3 regions of the Thalassobacillus sp. B23F22_16 genome follow, and region 1 is predicted to be linked to each of the others. Evidence: riboswitches for the same ligand, from Rfam matches in the RefSeq annotation. Region 1 holds a riboswitch; each other region holds the start of a gene.
The links. A riboswitch is a leader RNA that binds a small molecule or an ion and turns the genes downstream of it on or off. The one in region 1 is predicted to bind S-adenosylmethionine.
Positions count from the first base shown of each region.

Region 1 (4,211 bases):
AGGAAAAAATAGAAAACGAATTCTCCTCGGCTCACGCTTCCTTTGCGACCGGTCTGCATATCCACGATGGCCTCGAGGAAATATACATCAACCAGATGGACTTTACGAAAGCGAACCAGCTGGCTGTCGATCTGAACGACCGCTTTTTCGACGGGGTGGCAGCCACAGGCCGGACCGCCATTGTCAAACACCGCTTCTTCGGAGCTTCCACTCCCCAAGGTGTGATGGACTACATCGATAATCTTACCGACGGGCTGGATAAACGCTATTTCATTAAAGGCCGGGCAGGGACCGGAAAATCGACGTTATTGAGAAAAGTCGCCGCCGCAGCGGAAGAGCTTGGCTTCGATATCGAAATGTACCACTGTGGATTCGATCCAGAGAGCATGGATATGGTTGTTGTCCGCGAGCTCGGATTTTGTATTTTTGACAGCACCGACCCCCATGAATATTTTCCTGACAGAGATGGGGATGAAATCGTCGATATCTATGAAAAAGCGGTCAAACCCGGGACGGATGAAAATTATGCCACCGCGATTATGGAACTGAATCGCAGTTATAAATCGTATATGAAAAATGGCATAGTCATCTTACAGGAAGCGAAGCGACTGCATGATGAGCTTGAGCAAATCTACGCGGCGGTGACAGATGACAGTAAAGTAGATGCACTATTTGATCAGCTCAAAGCAGAGATGGATGACTGATTTGGAATTTTGATCATATATTCCGATTTTCGCTCATAACTAGTTCATTTTTGATCACAACCGACTGGTTTTTGATCGTAAAACCTCCAAACCAAAAAGCCAGCCACTCTTCATATAAGTGGCTGGCTTTTGATTAATTCCAAACGTCGTCTGCAATTTCAAGGACATGGCTGATTTTCGCCCATTGCTCATCTTCAGAAAGAATATTGCCTTCTTCGGTGGATGCGAATCCGCATTGCGGGCTGAGGCACAGCTGATCTAACGGTACATATTCCGCCGCTTCTTCGATTCGTTTTTTGATACGGTCTTTATCTTCGAGCTCCCCTGTCTTAGAGGTGATCAGTCCAAGGACGACTCGGAGATCATCGCGCTTCACGTGACGCAACGGCTCAAACCCGCCGGAGCGATCATCATCATACTCGAGGAACAATCCGTCTACATTCAGTTCGCTGAAAATGGTTTCCGATACCGCATCATAGCCGCCGGATGCGGTATACGTGGAGCGGAAGTTGCCCCGGCAAATATGCATCGTAATCACAAGGTCCTCCGGCTTTTTAGCAATCGATTCATTGACTGCCTGGACAAACAATCCTTTTAGTTGGTCCGGGTCCTGGCCACGGTCACGAATCATCTGCAGGCCTTCTTCTGAGAAAAATCCTGCCCATGACGTATCATCGAGCTGCAGGTAGCGGCAGCCCGCATCGTAAAAGGCCTGGATCGCTTTTTGATAGGCTTTTGTCAAATCGCTCAGTAATTCTGTTTCATTTTTATAGATTTCCTTATTGATATTGCCTCGGAATAATAGCATATTCGGACTCGGAATCGTGAACTTCGGTGTATGATTTCTCCCCACCAGGGAATGAAGAAATTTATAATGCTCAATCATTGGATGGTTATCACTGAAATCGACCCTATCGACCACCCGGACTGAATGGGGTTTCGTTTCCACCCCTTTGAACTGAATACCGGATTCAGGCTCGTATCCTTCCACGCCAACTAAATTTTCGAGAAAATCAAAATGCCACCAGGCACGGCGGAAATCCCCATCAGTAATGGACTGCAGTCCCGCTTCTTTTTGCTTTTCTACCAGCTTGATAATCTCCTCATCTTCAAGCCGCGTCAGTTCTTCTGCAGAAATTTTCCCATCCTGCCTTTGCTGGCGTGCTTTCTTCAGCCGCTCCGGACGAAGAAAACTTCCAACATGGTCTCCGCGGAATGGTGCTGTTATAGTTTTTGTGTCTGCCATTTCTAATCCTCTCCTCTGCTTAGAAAAAATTGCTTTGTCTCCAGGAACTTTTGGCGAAATCCTTAGTCTTTTCTTACACTTACTTAAAGTATAAAAAATAAAAGTCCCTTCCAATAAGAAGGGACTTTATAATAGAATTCGCCGCTTCTTATCTCTCAAGTTCAAAGAACTTGCAGGAATTAGCACCTTGTGTGATACAGGTTGCTGAGGCGTCACCGGGCCTTACCCTCGACCTCTCTTGATAAGATTTTTATCCAATTTTCAGAAAGTAGTATGCTAGTAATGATATCAGCTGGAAACGAAAAAATAAAGCCAAAGGAAAAAATTCTCTGTTGCTTCAATTTGAAATTTTTCCCACCCCCATTTGGAAACTTTTTCTATCGAATAATGTAACGAAATGGAGGGAAAAAAGATGAAAAAAGTTGAATTGGAACAGAAAATTGAAGAACAACGACAAAAAATGTACCATATATATTTAGCAGAAGACCACTATCCAGAAGTCGTAAAAATATCTCAATACTTAGATGAACTATTGAATGAATACACCCGTTATACCAATAGTTTCAAGCAATCAAAAGGGCTGAGTTTTAAGTAAATCAGCTGATAGCTATGCAGCCACCCCCTGAACTGCCTGCCGATAAAAACAGTGACCCCTTGTCACTAAAAAGCATTTCATATTCTCTTAACCTATTATCTCCAACAGAAAGCCGGATACCGGCAAGTCAAAATCTTTTATTTTTAGCTTCTATTCTGCCCACTACTCTACTATGATAGAAATTAACTTGAACGAAAGGGCAGATGGGCTATGGGAATCAACGACATCATCATACTGATCGTAATCGGGTTCCTCTGTATAGGAGCCATCGATAAAATACTCGGCAACCGGTTCGGGTTCGGCGATCGTTTCACGGAAGGGTTCATGGCGATGGGCTCCCTGACACTCGCCATGGTCGGAATCATTTCCCTGGCGCCTGTGATAGCCAAATTCCTGACCCCTGTCATCGCCCCTGTATACGGAGTGATCGGTGCCGATCCAGCCACTTTCGCAAACACGATTCTCGCCATCGATATGGGCGGCTACTCGCTGGCGACCGAAATGTCTCAGCACCCGGATGCCGAGCTGTTCGCCTGGGTTTTCCTTGGAACGATGATGGGCCCGACGCTCGTGTTCACCATACCTGTTGCACTCGGAATCATCGACAAACAGGACCACCCCTACTTCGCCAGAGGCATTCTTCTTGGGCTGATCACTGTACCTGTGGGCGCGTTTACAGGTGCGATGGTGGCAAGGCTGGAGCTGACTATTATTCTCATAAATCTGATACCTACGATTATTTTTTCGACTGTAATTGCTATCGGATTATGGAAAAAGCCTTCAATGATGATCTCCGGGTTTTCGATATTCGGTAAAGGAGTGGAAGCATTAGCGATTATCGGACTCACCGCAATCGCAGTAGAAACCCTGACCGGCATTGTCGTCATCCCCAATATGACGCCCCTCGATGAAGGGATTCAAATCGTTGGCAGGCTCGCCATTTTCCTTGCCGGTGCTTTTCCTATGGTTGCGTTCATCTCCCGTGCCTTTGATAAATACTTAGCAAAAATCGGCGGAAGACTGCAGATCAGTGAAACTTCGACAACCGGGCTAATTGCATCACTCGCACACAGTATCCCGATGCTGGTGCTTTTAAAGGAGATGGAACCGAGAGGGAAAATCATCAATGTTGCGTTTGCAGTAAGCGGGGCGTTTGTGTTCGGAGGACATTTAGGTTTTGTCGCCGGGGTCAACCAGGAGATGGTGTTTGCCATGATTATCGGTAAACTTGTCAGCGGCTTTAGCGCAGTTGCGCTTGCCGTTTTTGCATTGAAAAAGACGGCTTGAACGACGGACGCACGATTAGCAGGCACGGTAGTATGAGTACAACCGAAAGTTGCCATTAAAAAAAGGGTGCCAATTGCCGGCACCCTTTTGCTGATTATTTTTGAGGAGACAGTTCTCGCTCGTTAAATTGATCCGCTTCCGTAGATCCCTTCAAGGCCGTCGTTGATGATGTTCCGCCGGAGATGACCTGAGCAACTTCATCAAAGTAGCCGGTTCCGACTTCGCGCTGGTGGCGGGTGGCGGTGTAGCCGTGCTCTTCGCTTGCGAATTCAGCCTGCTGCAGCTCGGAATAAGCTTCCATGCCGCGGTCTTTGTATTGACGAGCCAATTCGAACATGCCATGGTTCAAGGAATGGAAACCTGCCAGTGTCACGAACTG
Region 1 covers NZ_JBIEKD010000013.1:117,075-121,285, forward strand. The annotation lists gene ACGTNI_RS11945 (PRK06851 family protein) at 1-704, shown strand, start outside; gene ACGTNI_RS11950 (5-methyltetrahydropteroyltriglutamate--homocysteine S-methyltransferase) at 838-1,950, opposite strand; SAM riboswitch class I at 2,096-2,198, opposite strand; gene ACGTNI_RS11955 (aspartyl-phosphate phosphatase Spo0E family protein) at 2,363-2,545, shown strand; gene eutH (ethanolamine utilization protein EutH) at 2,756-3,832, shown strand; gene aceA (isocitrate lyase) at 3,927-4,211, opposite strand, start outside.

Region 2 (4,211 bases), on a different contig from region 1:
TTCGTATTGGTATTACAGACTTTGCACAATCTGAGCTTGGCGACATCGTATTCGTGGAATTACCAGAAGTCGGGGACGAGCTTGAAGCAGATGAGCCGTTCGGCAGTGTAGAATCTGTGAAGACTGTTTCTGAGCTTTATGCTCCTATCAGCGGTAAAGTCGTTGAAATCAATGAGGAATTGGAAGATTCTCCAGAATTCGTTAACGAATCTCCATATGAAAAAGCGTGGATGGTTATTGTTGAGCCTTCTAATAAGTCCGAAATGGACGAATTGATGACAGCTGAACAGTATGAAGAAATGATTACAGAAGACTAATTTTTTCTTCAACGGACATCCTATGGACAAGGGGTGACCTATTATGAATCAATCTAAAAGACGTGCCGATACTACTGGCAGACAGCGCCAGCGTAAAACTAAACCTGCAAAACAAGAGGCGCCGAAAGTCCGTCAATATGTAGATTGTGATGGTGGCGGCTGGTGTTGAATAAACGTTAGATACCCACAGACCATGCTATCCTACAGCATGGTCTGTTTTACTAAAAGAACTGGGTGGGATCCTGATATGAACGATCAAAACCAAGTCCCCATTCTAATCGTAGAAGGGATTACAGATAAAAAACATATAAAAAAGATATTGGATGATCACAATCAGGTAGAAATATTATGTACGCATGGTACGCTCGGGGTAGAACGGATGGAGGAAATGATCCTCGACTATAATCTTGATGATCGCATTGTCTATATTCTGGTGGATGAAGATGATTCAGGTCATAAGTTGAGGAAACAACTGACTCATGAACTCCCGCATGCGGAACATATATATGTAGATAAAGCTTACCGGGAAGTAGCAACAACTCCTGAACCGGAACTGGCTCGAGCACTATTAAGCCAACATTTTCATGTTAAATCAATTTACCTGATATAAAGGTGGGTACGATGGAAGTATTAGAACTGTCATCAGAAAAAGACTTAATTAACACTAATAGGAGTGCCATGATTTTTATTCATAGTCCGTTTTGTGGGACATGCCGCATGGCCAGGAAAATGCTTGATACGATTGAATCGTTGTGGAAGCAAAACCTGTTTTTTGAACTGAATGCATCGTTACATCCTGGTTTTATGCAGGAAAATCAAGTTGAAAGCGTACCATGCTTATTAATTGTATCTAATGGCAGGGTGAAGGATAAGGTTTATGCTTTTCGTTCCGTTCCTTACATGCAGAGGATCGTGTCTAAACACGTCAATTCCTAACATTATTTCCCGAGAAATAACGAGAGGAATAGCTTTGGTCTAATTTAAGAGTTTATTTTCAATTTAAATAAAGCAAAAAGCCGAAATTATATTTATTTCGGCTTTTTGCTTTATTAGGAACTGTTATTTCACTAACTCTCCAATTTTTTCAACTATTTCAAGAAACTCTGCCTGATCTCCGAACTTAGCAGAAATATTACCGTATTGGTCAATGATAACGGTGGTTGGTACACCGCTGCATTGGTATTGGTCATAAGTTGATCTGCCATCATCCACTAAAGTGGGCTGGGTCAGGAATTTTTCAGCGAATGATTTTCCTGCGTCGCCTTCTCTCTCCCGACCTGCTACATTAATAGTAAGAAGACTAATTTTGTCTGAGTCCATAGACCGGTATAACTGCTCCTTCATGGGTAAATCCCTGGAACAGTCTGGACACCAGGATACCCAAAAAGTAAGAACGATTACTTTTCCGAGATCATCTTGTAAATCATAGACGCCTGAATTATTGATATAAGGCAATTGGAAAAGTGGCGCTTTCTCCATAAAGAAACCTCCTCCGTATTCATAGAATTCTGTCATTATCCTACCATATAAATGGAAGACAGCGCATATTAGAAGTATTGCATAGTAAGAATACTTATTTGCCGAAATTAATCGAATTTTGTTGACAATAATTTCGCTCACATGCTACAATCTTTTTTGTGACACTTAAACGGATTAAAGTAATAAAATTAATCACATCTCTTATTAAGAGTGGTGGAGGGACTGGCCCGATGAAGCCCGGCAACCGTCAAGTTTTCCAAGCTTGAAAAGGTGCCAATTCCTGCAGAGTTCATAAGCTCTGGCAGATAAGAGAACGGAGCAGCTTGTTACCTAAGCGCCTTTCTGTTCTCTAAGCAGAAAAGGTGTTTTTTTATGCATAAAGTAAGTTTTACTTTATAGAAATGTTGGAATTAAAGTCTTTCTAAGTAAGACTCGGGACAAGCAGTATTTTCTTTGCTTTAAACCATCAGCAAGCAGTAGGAGGCAGCACAGAATGATTTCGATAAAAGATTTATCTAAAGTCTTTCACACGAAAGACCAGGATGTCACTGCGGTTGATCATCTCGATCTAAATATTGAGGCCGGGGAAATTTACGGTGTTATCGGATACAGTGGAGCTGGAAAAAGCACGTTCATCCGTTTATTAAATCGTCTGGAGGATCCCACGGGCGGCTCGATAACGATAGATGGGCAGGAAATAACAAGCATGAGCAAAAATAAGCTGCGGCTTGCCCGTCAGGAAATCGGTATGATATTTCAGCATTTCAATCTACTTTGGTCTCGTACAGTCAGAGATAATATCGCTTTTCCGTTAGAGATAGCCGGTGTACCTAAGGATAAAAGGCAAGCAAGAGTAATGGAATTGATCGAACTGGTAGGACTTCAAGGGAGAGAGAACGCCTATCCTTCCCAATTAAGTGGCGGTCAAAAACAGCGTGTCGGTATCGCACGGGCATTAGCGAATAACCCTAAGGTGCTTTTGTGTGATGAAGCAACTTCAGCACTTGATCCAGAGACTACCGATTCGATTCTCGATTTATTAGTCGATATTAATGAAAAATTAGGCTTGACCATCATTTTAATCACCCATGAAATGCATGTCATCAGAAAAATATGTCATCGCGTTGCTGTAATGGAAAACGGTAAAGTGGTGGAACAAGGGGATGTTTTAGATGTGTTTCTTCACCCAAAACGCCCAGTGACAAAGAAATTCGTGGATCAAGTGATGGGAGATCCTGATCAAGATCACTCTTTGGATTTAATACATGAAAAATACTCTTCAGGAAAAGTGCTTCGGTTGCATTTTGTTGGGGAGAGCACTAATCAGGCTGTAATCAGCGAGCTTTCCAGAGAGTTCAGCATTGATCTCAACATCCTTCATGGAAAGATCACGCAGACGAAAAAAGGCGCTTATGGAACACTTTTTGTACACTTGGAAGGCTCTCAAGGTGAAATAGAAAAAACTATTACTTACATTGAAGGCACCTCTGTTGAAGTGGAGGTGATTACACATGTTTAATGAACTGTTCCCTAATGTAGATATGGCTGATATGATTACTGCTACCAATGAAACACTTTATATGACAGTTATTTCGGTAATAGGAACTCTGATTTTAGGAATAATGCTTGGCTTATTACTGTATTTATCCCGTCCGGGCGGCTTGTGGGAAAACAAAACTTTAAATTGGATTATATCTTCTTTAGTCAATGTTTTCCGGGCTATTCCTTTCATTATATTGATTTTACTTTTATTTCCGTTTACAGATTTTTTAATGGGGACTATTCGCGGCCCTAAAGCTGCGTTACCTGCGTTGATTATTGGAGCAGCTCCATTTTATGGCAGGTTAGTTGAGATAGCTTTGAAAGAAGTAGATAAAGGAGTTATTGAGGCAGCTAAGTCGATGGGTGCAAAAACATCCACAATCATTTTTAAAGTATTATTGAAGGAATCAATGCCAGCCCTTGTCTCTGGTTTGACAGTCACAGCAATCGCGTTAATTGGTTATACTGCAGTCGCAGGTGTAATTGGAGCTGGCGGGTTGGGAGATTTTGCCTACTTCTATGGCTTCCAGCGCAGTGATTTCGATGTGGTTTTTGTATGTACTGTCCTGATTGTATTAATCGTATTTATTTTCCAATTTATCGGGGATATTACTTCCCGAGCCTTGGATAAAAGATAGATAATAAAGTAAAGGGGAATTAAAAATGAAAAAATGGTTGATTGGGTTAATATTCAGTTCTGTAATTTTAGTACTTGCAGCTTGTGGAGGTTCCGACAGTGGAGGTTCCGATAATGGCTCCGAAGACGAACTTGTGGTAGGTGCAACCAGTGTTCCTCATGCTGAAGTTTTACAGGAAGCACAGCCGCTTCTGGAAGAGGAAGGAATTCAGTTGAAGATTGAACAATACCAGGAT
Region 2 covers NZ_JBIEKD010000010.1:86,037-90,247, reverse strand. The annotation lists gene gcvH (glycine cleavage system protein GcvH) at 1-317, shown strand, start outside; gene ACGTNI_RS09925 (hypothetical protein) at 361-486, shown strand; gene ACGTNI_RS09920 (toprim domain-containing protein) at 565-927, shown strand; gene ACGTNI_RS09915 (thioredoxin family protein) at 939-1,253, shown strand; gene ACGTNI_RS09910 (TlpA family protein disulfide reductase) at 1,377-1,796, opposite strand; SAM riboswitch class I at 1,995-2,108, shown strand; gene ACGTNI_RS09905 (methionine ABC transporter ATP-binding protein) at 2,290-3,315, shown strand; gene ACGTNI_RS09900 (methionine ABC transporter permease) at 3,308-3,976, shown strand; gene ACGTNI_RS09895 (MetQ/NlpA family ABC transporter substrate-binding protein) at 4,002-4,211, shown strand, end outside.
Region 2: linked by a shared signal. The riboswitch ahead of ACGTNI_RS09905 (methionine ABC transporter ATP-binding protein) and the one ahead of ACGTNI_RS11950 (5-methyltetrahydropteroyltriglutamate--homocysteine S-methyltransferase) in region 1 are both predicted to bind S-adenosylmethionine.

Region 3 (4,211 bases), on a different contig from region 1:
GTAGTACCAGCCATAATTGCAAAAGCTAAGTTCCATGGCGGAATAACTACACTTACACCAATCGGCGTATAAACATAACGGTTATGCTCCCCATCACGACTATTGACAGGCTTTCCATCTTTTAGTTCCAGCATTTGACGACCGTAATATTCGAGGAAATCAATCGCTTCTGCCGTATCCGCATCGGCTTCCTTCCATGGTTTACCTACTTCATAGACAAGGTAAGCAGAAAATTCATGCTTACGCTTGCGCACGATGTTAGCAGCACGGAATAGAATCTCAGCCCTGGATGCAGCATCCCACTTTTTCCAGCTCTTGAATGCTTCTGCTGCTGATTGAATTGCTTTCTCAGCAGTCTCCTGATTGGCTTTTGAAACATTTCCTACCACCTGCTTTGTATCAGCAGGGTTCGTAGAAACAATTTTTTCTTCCGTGTGAATACGCTCTCCATTCACCACAAGGTCATAGTCTTTCCCTAGTTCATCTTTCACTTGTTTCAATGCAGCTTCAAATGCCTGCTTATTCTCCTCAATCGTAAAATCTGTGAATGGTTCATGACGATAAGCTGTTACCATTTATAAAACCCCTTTCAAGAAATTTATTTATCATTTATTTACTGAAAACACCTTTAATAGCAAAGGCGATATTCGCTGGTCGTTCAGCCATCCTTCTCATAAAATAACCATACCAATCATCTCCATAAGGCAAGTATACTCGTACGGTATAGCCCTCCTTAGCAAGGTCAAGTTGTGTCTGATTCCTCATCCCATATAACATTTGGAATTCAAATTGATCGGTTGGTATCTGATGTTCTGCTGCCAGCTCTTTCGTGTAATTGATGATTTGATCATCATGGCTGGCGATAGCTGTATAATTGCCATTCAATAAATTTTTCTTAATCAGATGCTTCAAATTGGCATCTACCTTTTCTTTATCCGGAAAAGCAACTTTTCCAGATTCTTTATATGCCCCTTTTACTAATCTCAAATAAGGATCATATTCATCGAGATCATCTATATCACAATCAGAGCGGTACAAATAAGATTGAATGACTGTACCAAGGTTGTGATAGGTTGTTTTTAATCGTTTATAAATATCCAGGGTACGTTCGCATCGCGATGAGTCTTCCATATCTATGGTGACAACTACCCCGTGCTTCTCGGCTGTATCAAGGATTTGCTCCATGTTTTCGATAACAAGTTCTTCATTGATGTCGAGTCCAAGGGAGGTAAGTTTTAACGAAACTTCAGAACCTAACTGATGTTCAGCGATCGTACGAATGGTTTCTATACATTCTTGTGAACGCTTTCTCGATTCTGCTTCGGAATTTACAAATTCTCCTAAATGGTCAACGGTCACTTGAAGACCTTGCTGATTCAATTGCTTAATCAAGGGTACGGCCTGGTCAAAGGTTTCTCCGCCGACTATTTTATCAGCTCCGAATTTTGGCCCCCACTTTTTCGCTAATTTATCCAGCAGCCGGTTATTCGATAAAAACAAGAAAAAGTTCTTACTAATGGCTTCCACTACCATCACATCCCTTCGCTTCACTTACGTAAAGAAGATGTTTCCCTATTCCTTGTAACCCTAACCTAATTATTTATCTCTTAAGAAAATTGTAACGATTATGACGGCTTTTAGACAAGGTGTGCCACTCACAAACATCTCCCTTCGGTTTTGTGGTTTAAACACAATCACAACTGAGATATATGGAAATGTCCTTCTCAACGCAAAAAAATCCGGTTACAAGGCACTAACCTTGAACCGGATTTTTTCACTTTAAATCTTATATTTCTTCACAATGCTCTTCAAATATGTTTTGGAGCTTTCCAATGACTTCCATTGGTTCAAATCCTTCGATATCATGACGCTCGACCATTGTAACGATTTCTCCGTCCTTCAAAAAAGCAAAAGAAGGTGAAGAAGGCGGGTAGCCGACGAAGTGCTGGCGAGCACGTTCCGTCGCTTCTTTGTCCTGCCCTGCAAATACGGTGACCAGGTGGTCTGGCCGTTTATCATAATGGATAGAATGTGCTGCTGCAGGACGTGCTACACCACCTGCACACCCGCATACAGAGTTAATCATCACCAATGTAGTTCCTTTTTGATTCAATGCTTCATCCACTTCGTCTGGTGTAGTAAGTTCTTTATAGCCAGCCTGGGTGATTTCGTTACGAGCCTGGTTGACGACATCGTTCATATAAATATTGAAATCCATGCGTATATCCCCTTTATAACAAGATTATCTTCTTAGATAATAGTATCAATATTTCCAGTTGCTTTCAATCAATCAGTAATTGCTAATTGCTTTCTATACAAAATTCTCTGAAAATACAGTTGACATTTCTGATTACACCCACTTATAATACAGGACAATTGCATAGCAACTCTTATCAAGAGTGGCGGAGGGACTAGGCCCGATGATGCCCGGCAACCATTCAGGCAGCTGCTTGAAAAGGTGCTAATTCCTACAGAAACCATTTTCTGAAAGATAAGAGAGGACTGGATACATAACTTCCCTCTTCTTATCAAAAGAGGGAAGTTTTTTGTAAAAGAAGAAAATACACCTGAGAGGATGATTGGATGACAAAAAGAAGTTTAGAACAACGATTGCAGGAAGGGCCGGTTATTTGCGGGGAAGGATACCTATTTGAATTAGAGCGTCGCGGATACCTTCAAGCTGGTTCATTCGTTCCGGAAGTCGCCTTGGATAATCCACAAGCCCTTAAACAGACTTATCGCGATTATATGCTGGCAGGTTCGGACGTCGTTTTAGCATTCACTTACAATGCCCACCGGGAAAAAATGCGGATTATCGGCAAGGAAGATTTATTAGAGCCATTGAACCGCCAGGCTATTAGGCTGGCCAAAGAAGTAGCAAAAGAACATCCGGAAGAAGAAGCATTAGTGGCTGGTAACATTTCAAATACTAATCTTTTCAATCCCGACGACCCTTCTTCAAAAGAAGACGTGCGTGCTATTTTTGCTGAAATGGTTCGCTGGTGCAAAGAAGAAGGGGTAGACTTTGTCAATGGTGAAACCTTCTATTATTACGAGGAAGCAAAGATTGCTTTAGAAGAAATAAAAAGACAAGGCCTCCCTGCTGTCATTACGTTTGGATTAATGGGGGAGAATGTATTACGGGATGGATATACCGTAGAGGAAGGCTGTCAGTTATTGAAGAAACATGGAGCTTTGGTAGTAGGAATGAATTGTTTCCGTGGACCAGCTACGATGCAGCCTTTTATGGAAAAAATTCGTGCAAATGTTGAGGGTTATGTAGGTGCACTACCCATACCATATAGAACAACGGAAGAACACCCTACCTTTTTCAATTTACCCGATGGGGGATGCTCTTGTACCCTGCCGACCGAGACTACCTTTCCAACATCGCTGGACCCGCTTTATTGCAACCGGTATGAACTTGCTGCCTGGGCAAAGGAAGCCCATGATATTGGAGTCAATTACTTAGGGTTATGCTGCGGGGCATCTCCAAGTATGCTGCGTGAAGTCGCAGAAACTGTAGGGAGAGTGGCCGTCAATTCCACTTATTCCCCAAATATGGAAAAGCATTTTATGTTTGGAACAGATAAAACCCTGCAATCTCATATCACTTCCTATAAGACAAAAGCATAGAGAGAGACCTTTTCAAAATTGGTTAGATATAATAAAAAACTCCCGTAACCATCTTAGGTACACGGGAGTTTTTCTTATTAATAAATTGGTGTATTATCTTTCGTTACCTTTTCCAGTATATCTTTAACACGCGCAAGGAAATTACCGGCAACCAAGCCATCAAGCACACGATGATCTAATGATAAACATAGATTCACCATATCTCTTGCAGCGAACATCCCATCTTTGATAACAGGCTTTTTCACAATGGATTCCACCTGTAAGATTGCTGCCTGTGGGTGGTTGATGACACCCATGGACTGCACAGAGCCAAAAGATCCGGTATTATTGACCGTAAAGGTGCCTCCTTCCATATCTGCAGAAGTCAACTTACCATTTCTTGCTTTCATAGCAAGGTCAGTAATGTCTTTCGCAATCCCCTTGATGCTCTTGTCATCAGCATCCTTAATGACTGGTACGAACAATTGATCTTCTTTTGCAACTGCAATATTTAAATTAATGGCTTTACGCTGGATAATTTTATCACCAGCCCACGTGCTGTTCAATTGCGGGTATTCTTTTAATGCCTGGGCTAC
Region 3 covers NZ_JBIEKD010000003.1:172,809-177,019, forward strand. The annotation lists gene pruA (L-glutamate gamma-semialdehyde dehydrogenase) at 1-575, opposite strand, end outside; gene ACGTNI_RS04720 (proline dehydrogenase family protein) at 610-1,527, opposite strand; gene ACGTNI_RS04725 (BrxA/BrxB family bacilliredoxin) at 1,787-2,224, opposite strand; SAM riboswitch class I at 2,388-2,498, shown strand; gene ACGTNI_RS04730 (homocysteine S-methyltransferase family protein) at 2,584-3,636, shown strand; gene ACGTNI_RS04735 (dihydrolipoamide acetyltransferase family protein) at 3,714-4,211, opposite strand, start outside.
Region 3: linked by a shared signal. The riboswitch ahead of ACGTNI_RS04730 (homocysteine S-methyltransferase family protein) and the one ahead of ACGTNI_RS11950 (5-methyltetrahydropteroyltriglutamate--homocysteine S-methyltransferase) in region 1 are both predicted to bind S-adenosylmethionine.